Regions from separate parts of the Aminipila terrae genome, predicted to be linked through region 1. Evidence: riboswitches for the same ligand, from Rfam matches in the RefSeq annotation. Region 1 holds a riboswitch; the other holds the start of a gene.
What was found. Region 1 has a riboswitch for cyclic di-GMP ahead of Ami3637_RS02090 (prepilin peptidase). Riboswitches for the same ligand answer to the same signal wherever they lie in the genome.
Positions count from the first base shown of each region.

Region 2: linked by a shared signal. The riboswitch ahead of Ami3637_RS05875 (PAS domain-containing protein) and the one ahead of Ami3637_RS02090 (prepilin peptidase) in region 1 are both predicted to bind cyclic di-GMP.

Region 1 covers NZ_CP047591.1:444,568-447,983, forward strand. The annotation lists gene cpaB (Flp pilus assembly protein CpaB) at 1-46, opposite strand, end outside; gene Ami3637_RS02080 (TadE family protein) at 72-455, opposite strand; gene Ami3637_RS02085 (Flp family type IVb pilin) at 611-772, opposite strand; gene Ami3637_RS02090 (prepilin peptidase) at 931-1,584, opposite strand; cyclic di-GMP riboswitch class I at 1,726-1,813, opposite strand; cyclic di-GMP riboswitch class I at 1,960-2,048, opposite strand; tRNA gene Ami3637_RS02095 (tRNA-Leu) at 2,484-2,566, opposite strand; tRNA gene Ami3637_RS02100 (tRNA-Glu) at 2,573-2,647, opposite strand; rRNA gene rrf (5S ribosomal RNA) at 2,654-2,770, opposite strand; rRNA gene Ami3637_RS02110 (23S ribosomal RNA) at 2,855-3,416, opposite strand, start outside.
Region 2 covers NZ_CP047591.1:1,223,531-1,226,946, reverse strand. The annotation lists gene Ami3637_RS05880 (NAD(P)/FAD-dependent oxidoreductase) at 405-1,790, shown strand; cyclic di-GMP riboswitch class I at 2,034-2,116, shown strand; gene Ami3637_RS05875 (PAS domain-containing protein) at 2,223-2,591, shown strand; gene flgC (flagellar basal body rod protein FlgC) at 2,879-3,331, shown strand; gene fliE (flagellar hook-basal body complex protein FliE) at 3,369-3,416, shown strand, end outside.

The DNA.
Region 1 (3,416 bases):
CAGTTAATATTGCTGTTATTAATGCCAGTAATTTTGTCTTCTTCAATATTTCACCCCTCTATACAGTTTGTTCATTCTATTCTCATGGTACATTGCGAAGTAAGATTAATATAACCGCCCCCATCATCTAAGAATTTAAAAAAAGGCGTAAGTAATTGTACTCTTATGGTAAGTACCACTTTTATTTCTTCTTCTTTTGGAATTGTAATCTGTTCATTAAAATTGCTTGAATTTTTTTGTATTATAGTTTTGACTTGCTCTTCAACAGCAGATGCTCCGTCATCCTTATAATGAACGGCAGCGTATCTGGCTGCTTCGCGGCAGGTATTATTTGCAAGAATCTGATGTGAAAAGAGATACCCAAATTCACAAATACCACAGAGAAGTAATAATAGTAGAGGTAAAACCAGTGCAAATTCCACCATGGCCTGCCCCTTTTCCTTTTTAATGCGCAACCCCTTTCACCACCTCTCTGTTTATCCTTTAATTCTGATTCCATTTAAAATGTTTAAATGGCAGGACCCGTGCATATGGGTAATTCCTGCCATTATATTACAATTTATAAAAATTGTAGGGGACAAGTGTTGATTTATTCAATAAGTCCTGATTATTAAAGGCTGGCGCCAATATTAGTAAACATTGCAGCAACTTTTCCTCCTAATGGGGTCAAAGTAACGATGGCAACCACTGCAATAGCTGCAATAATCAACCCATATTCTACCATTCCCTGTCCACTCTCTTCGCTCTTTAACCATCTAAGTAAATTTTTCATATTCTTTCCTCCTTTACAATAAAAAACGTTATATTGGGATTCTTCATTTAAAGTGGATAACTGGAACTATTCCTCCTTTCCTTTTCAATCCAGTTATCAGCCAGGATATATTCATTATTTATAAGACAAGCGTATATATTTTAAAATATTACGCTAACTTACCAACCTATAATGTAAATAAGGGAACAGATTGTCCCAAACATAATAAATGGAGCAAGCGGAAAAAAACTGTACATAGTTAGCTTTTTAATAGTCATTCCTCCAAGACAGAAGGCAATTAATGCCCCGCTCATTCCAATCAAACCAATCTTTATATCTGGATATCCAAGTATCAATCCCATTGCTGCAGCCAGCTTCACATCACCTGCTCCCACTTGTTCTAAGCCAACAAGTTTTCCTGCCATAATAAACATAAATCCAACTGCAACCATACAAATAAGCGCGTATAATAAAGCCATCCATCCAAAATACAGGATTTGAAATACTGCCCCTAAAAAAAGGATAAAAAGAACTAATTCATTAGGAATCAGCCGTATTTTCAAATCAATTAAAGAAATAAGTATGGCAACTGTAAAAAGCAGCGATACTAAAAGTGTTATAAATATATTTTCTGTTTTGCTTCCTGCATAACTCCATAAAACTCCATTTAAAACCACCACTAGACCGACAGTCCTTATATCACAATTCTTAACTACAATTTCACTGTTATTTCGTAATTTTTTATAAGTTACAAAGCCATTAGATATATGTGGAATTACCATTCCAAAACTAATGCCTAAAATACCAAAAATCAAAGTCAAATAAATATTCATCATCAGCCTCCAAACATGTCACCAAGAAAAATATAATAAAAAAAAGCACGCTTCCTCTTTTTTTGTTAATTAAAAGGCGCGTGCAAGCAAAACTACCATATAGACACAAGAGTCCCTATGAACATAATAGTTTTTTAAAGTGTTTGCAACTGGCTGGCATAGTGATTCCCTCACCTTAGCCCCTATAGCTTTGCGTCATCGCCTTTCAACGACTATGCCTTTAAAAACAAATATAATATTAAATTTTTCATATCAACAATTAAGTATAATTAAATACTGCTATAAAAAAATGCCACCTTAAGTAAATTCATTAAGGGGCATTGCAGTAACTCACATCAAATAAACCTATATCAGGTATATAATCTTATTTCAAATGTTTGCAACTGGCTGGCATAGTGATTATTCTCACCTTAGCCCCTATAGCTTTGCGTCATCGCTTTTCAACGACTATGCCGAAAATACATATTAAATTATTCTTAATTATACATACTAATTTTAGTTAGTCAATAGTCCATTTTTTTCCATATATTGAATTTATGCTCCTTATAAACAAAAAAATCCTTTAAAGCCTTGAATTTCCTTAATTATCGCTTTATACATATTTATTTGCAATGACGAAATTATTTTTATTTTACGCATCTATCCATTCAAGTATATATAATTTTAAAGACATAAAAAAAACTTACACAATACTGTGTAAGTTTTCTATGGTGCGCGATGAGGGACTCACACAGTCTCGCTTCGCTCGCCTGCCGTTCTTCGCTTTTATTCCATTCCAGCTCGAACCAGTCGCTATTCAAAAGTACACTGTACTTTCTCATTTACGCTCCTGCCCTTTCGGGTTCAAGTCCCATTTTAATACATAAAAAAAATGTACATCTTTCAATGTACATTTTCTGTGGTGCGCGATGAGGGACTTGAACCCCCACGGTCGCCCGCTAGATCCTAAGTCTAGTGCGTCTGCCAATTCCGCCAATCGCGCATATTTTGGTGACTCCACCGGGAATCGAACCCGGGTTACCGCCGTGAAAGGGCGGTGTCTTGACCGCTTGACCATGGAGCCATTTTAAACCGGCGACGTCCTACTTTCCCAGGCAGCTGCCCGCCAAGTATCATCGGCGCTAAGGAGCTTAACTACTGTGTTCGAGATGGGAACAGGTGGAGCCTCCTCGCTATTGTCACCGGATTTTGTCTATTCTTTTTTTGAGAGTGTACTCTCAAAACTGGATAACATACTTTTCTATCAGTTTTATTCCTTCTTGAAACCATTTTGGTCAAGCGTTCGACCTATTAGTATCGGTCAGCTCAATACATTACTGCACTTACACCTCCGACCTATCAACGTGATAGTCTCTCACGGGTCTTACCATTTCTGGAGGAAATCTATTCTTGTGGGGGGCTTCGCACTTAGATGCTTTCAGCGCTTATCCCGTCCATACGTGGCTACCCAGCTATGCTCTTGGCAGAACAACTGGTGCACCAGAGGTATGTCCATCCCGGTCCTCTCGTACTAAGGACAGCTCCACTCAAATTTCCAACGCCCACAGCGGATAGGGACCGAACTGTCTCACGACGTTCTGAACCCAGCTCGCGTACCTCTTTAATGGGCGAACAGCCCAACCCTTGGGACCTACTTCAGCCCCAGGATGAGACGAGCCGACATCGAGGTGCCAAACACCGCCGTCGATGTGGACTCTTGGGCGGTATCAGCCTGTTATCCCCAGGGTAGCTTTTATCCGTTGAGCGATGGCCCTTCCACTCGGAACCACCGGATCACTAAGCCCGACTTTCGTCCCTGCTCGACCTGTTTGTCTCGCAGTCAAGCTCCCTTC
Region 2 (3,416 bases), 780 kb from region 1:
AAAAAATAGATTAAGAAACAAAAAACAGGGAGTAAATTACTCTCTGTTTTTTGCTTTGCTGATTTTTTATTTATTTAGGGGAATCCAAAAGGACCGTTAAATTTTATGGGGATAAAATTTAACTAATTCCCTTAATTTTTTTTAGCATATACCTATTAAAAACTAATGTCAATAGTCAGTTTAATATTACTTTATATGGAAATTGCAGAATAACACAAATTTGCTGTGATATTCCGGATAAATTGCTGTTTTTACATGGAATCTTGCGGTTCAATACTTAAAAATATTTATTAAACTTTATTATACCATACCTGATAGAATTTTTTAATAGTTGAATTGTTTTATAGTTTCGGATATAGTAACAATGTGTGGTCAAAAGGATGACCGATGAGTTGGAGGATATTATGAAAAAATATGATATTATAATTGCCGGAGCAGGTGCAAGCGGAGTATTTTTATCATACGAACTTACGAAGCTTGATAATACAGCAAAAATATTAATGTTAGATAAAGGTGCACCTCTTGAGAAACGGGTATGCCCGATTAAATTAGGAAAAGCAAACAATTGTATTAAGTGTGAGCCCTGCCACATTATGAATGGGTATGGCGGAGCAGGAACATTATCTGATGGAAAATACAATATTACAACTAAATTTGGCGGAGACCTGCATTCTTATATCGGTCAGGATAAAGCCATGGAACTAATGGAGTATGTGGATGAAGTCCTCTGCAGTTTCGGAGGTGCGGATGCTAAGCTTTACTCCACAGGAAATTCCGATTTAAAGACTACGGCATTAAGGAATAATCTTAATCTGCTTGATGCTAAGGTAAGACACCTGGGAACAGACAGGAATGTCCAGATTCTTGAAAGAATATGTAATTATACGAAAGAAAGAGTTGAAATGCAGTTTTATTCAACTATTTCTGAAGTAATGCAGAATTCAGACGGGTCTTTTAATGTAAAAACAAGCAAAGGGGAAGAGTTCCAATGTACGGATCTGGTTCTGGCTACTGGAAGGTCTGGCTCAAAATGGATTTCGGATATCTGCAATCAAATGAATATAGGGCTGGAACAAAACCGTGTGGATATAGGGGTCCGGGTTGAACTTCCTGCTGAAATTTTTAAGCACATTACAGATGAAGTTTACGAGAGTAAAATTGTTTATAAGACTGATAAATATAATGACATGGTTAGAACATTCTGCATGAACCCCTATGGGGAAGTTGTGGCAGAGAACACCAATGGTATTGTGACTGTAAATGGACATAGTTATGCGGATCCATCCCTCAGAACTGAAAATACAAACTTTGCCCTTTTAGTGTCCAACAAACTGACTGCACCATTTAAGGATAGTAACGAATATGGAGAGTCCATAGCTAAGCTTTCAAACATGCTGGGAGGTGGTGTTCTCATGCAGAGGTTTGGGGATCTTGTCAAGGGGCGAAGAAGCAGCGAAAGGCGTATGGAAAAATGTTTTACCAGACCTACACTGAAAGCAACTCCAGGAGATCTCAGTCTTGTACTTCCTAAGAGACAATTAGATAACATTATTGAAATGATATATGCATTAGACAAGATTGCTCCAGGAACGGCTAATGAAGATACGCTTCTTTATGGAGTTGAAGTTAAATTCTACAATTCAAGAGTTGAGGTAGATGGTAACCTTGAAACTAAAGTGAAAGGACTGTATGCTTTGGGAGATGGCTCTGGTGTAACCCACTCTTTATCACAGGCTTCAGCCAGCGGAATCCATCTGGGTCGAATACTGTCTAAAAAATATTCAAAATAGCAAAATATAAATGAAAAAACAAGATGATTAAGCAAGATAACATCTTGTTTTTCTTTTTTCGACAAAAACTTTTAAAATATTACAAAAAATCAGGCAAAATTAGTATAAAATATATTGAATATATATTGATAAAAATTAAATTTATGCTATAATATTTAGAAATTGCACTATTTCCATGAATAAAATGTAATATGTTGAAAATGTTTTAATCCAATTTAATTTGTGGGATATGAATGGTTAAAACTGAAGATTTGGCAAAGCAGCCGAAAGACTGTGACGCAAAACTATAGGGCCTGAACTCTGTGAGATGGCAGCCAGTTGCATATATTGGAACTCCTAAAGTGTGCAATAGGAGTTTTTTTAGTTGGATAAATTAGTTGTATGTAGTAAATTTAAGTGAAAAGGGTGCAGAGGTTAAAGGAGTGGGCAACCATGAGTAATATAGGAGTCGCTGTAGTTGAAATAGCTGATGCAAATGTGCATAAATTGTTATATGCAAATAAGAATTATTATATGACCAGAAAATACCAACCAGAAGAAATACAGGAAACGTACGAAAATAATGTAGTTGAACTGCTTGATTCAGAGAGCAGAATACGGATGAATATTTTAATTGAAGAGGCATTGAGGTACAAGAAAAATACTCTGAATTTTGATATAAAAGTCAGGTGTAAGGACGGCTGTTACAGATGTCTTCTTTGCAAAGGAAAATTAATATATAAGCCGGAACGGGTTACGATGAATATTGTTGAAACAGATATAACAAGTGTTAGTGATAATCTGTCAGCAGGCATTTTGTAGTGGGATAATCTGAGGCTTAAAAATGCAGCTGTAAAATGTATAAAAAAACAAACATTTTTCTACAATATTTTATGTTTTATAAGGCAAAATAGTTGCAAAATATGTTGAATAATATATAATTTAAGAAGAATAAAAAGTGGATAGGATTATATCCATTTTTTTGGAACAATGTGAAAAAATGTAATTACCAATGTAGGGAAACAGTTTTACTTTACGTATAAAAATGTCAAGGATGACATCATTCAAAAACCAGAAAGGTGGTATGTATATTGTCATTTTTAAATTCAATGAATATTAGCGCTTCTGCGCTGACAGCCCAGAGACAAAGGCTTGATATTATTTCTGAAAATGTGGCCAATATTGACACAACGAGAACGGAAGCCGGTGGACCTTATCGAAGGAAAATGGTAGTTTTTGAAGACAAGGCTGGAGATGTTTCCTTTAAGGACTCTCTCAACAACGCAATACTGGAGAAGGATTCCAGCGGCAGGATGGTCAGACGTGATTATTCACCAGGAGTAAGGGTCAGCAATATAGTTCAAGACCAGAGTGATTTTAAGACCGAATACAACCCTGAAAATCCTGATGCAGATCAGAATGGATATGTAAAGCTTCCAAATGTAAACATGCTGGAAGAAACCATAGACAGTATGTCAGCTACAAGATCCTATCAGGCAAATGTGACTGTTCTAAATGCTGTAAAACTCATGGCTCAGAAGGCACTGGATATTGGCAAATAACTATCAGCATGTGAAGTAAATTGGAGGTAATAAGGAGATGTTTATAGACCCTATACAGGTGGCTAACAATATTTCGGATATAAGC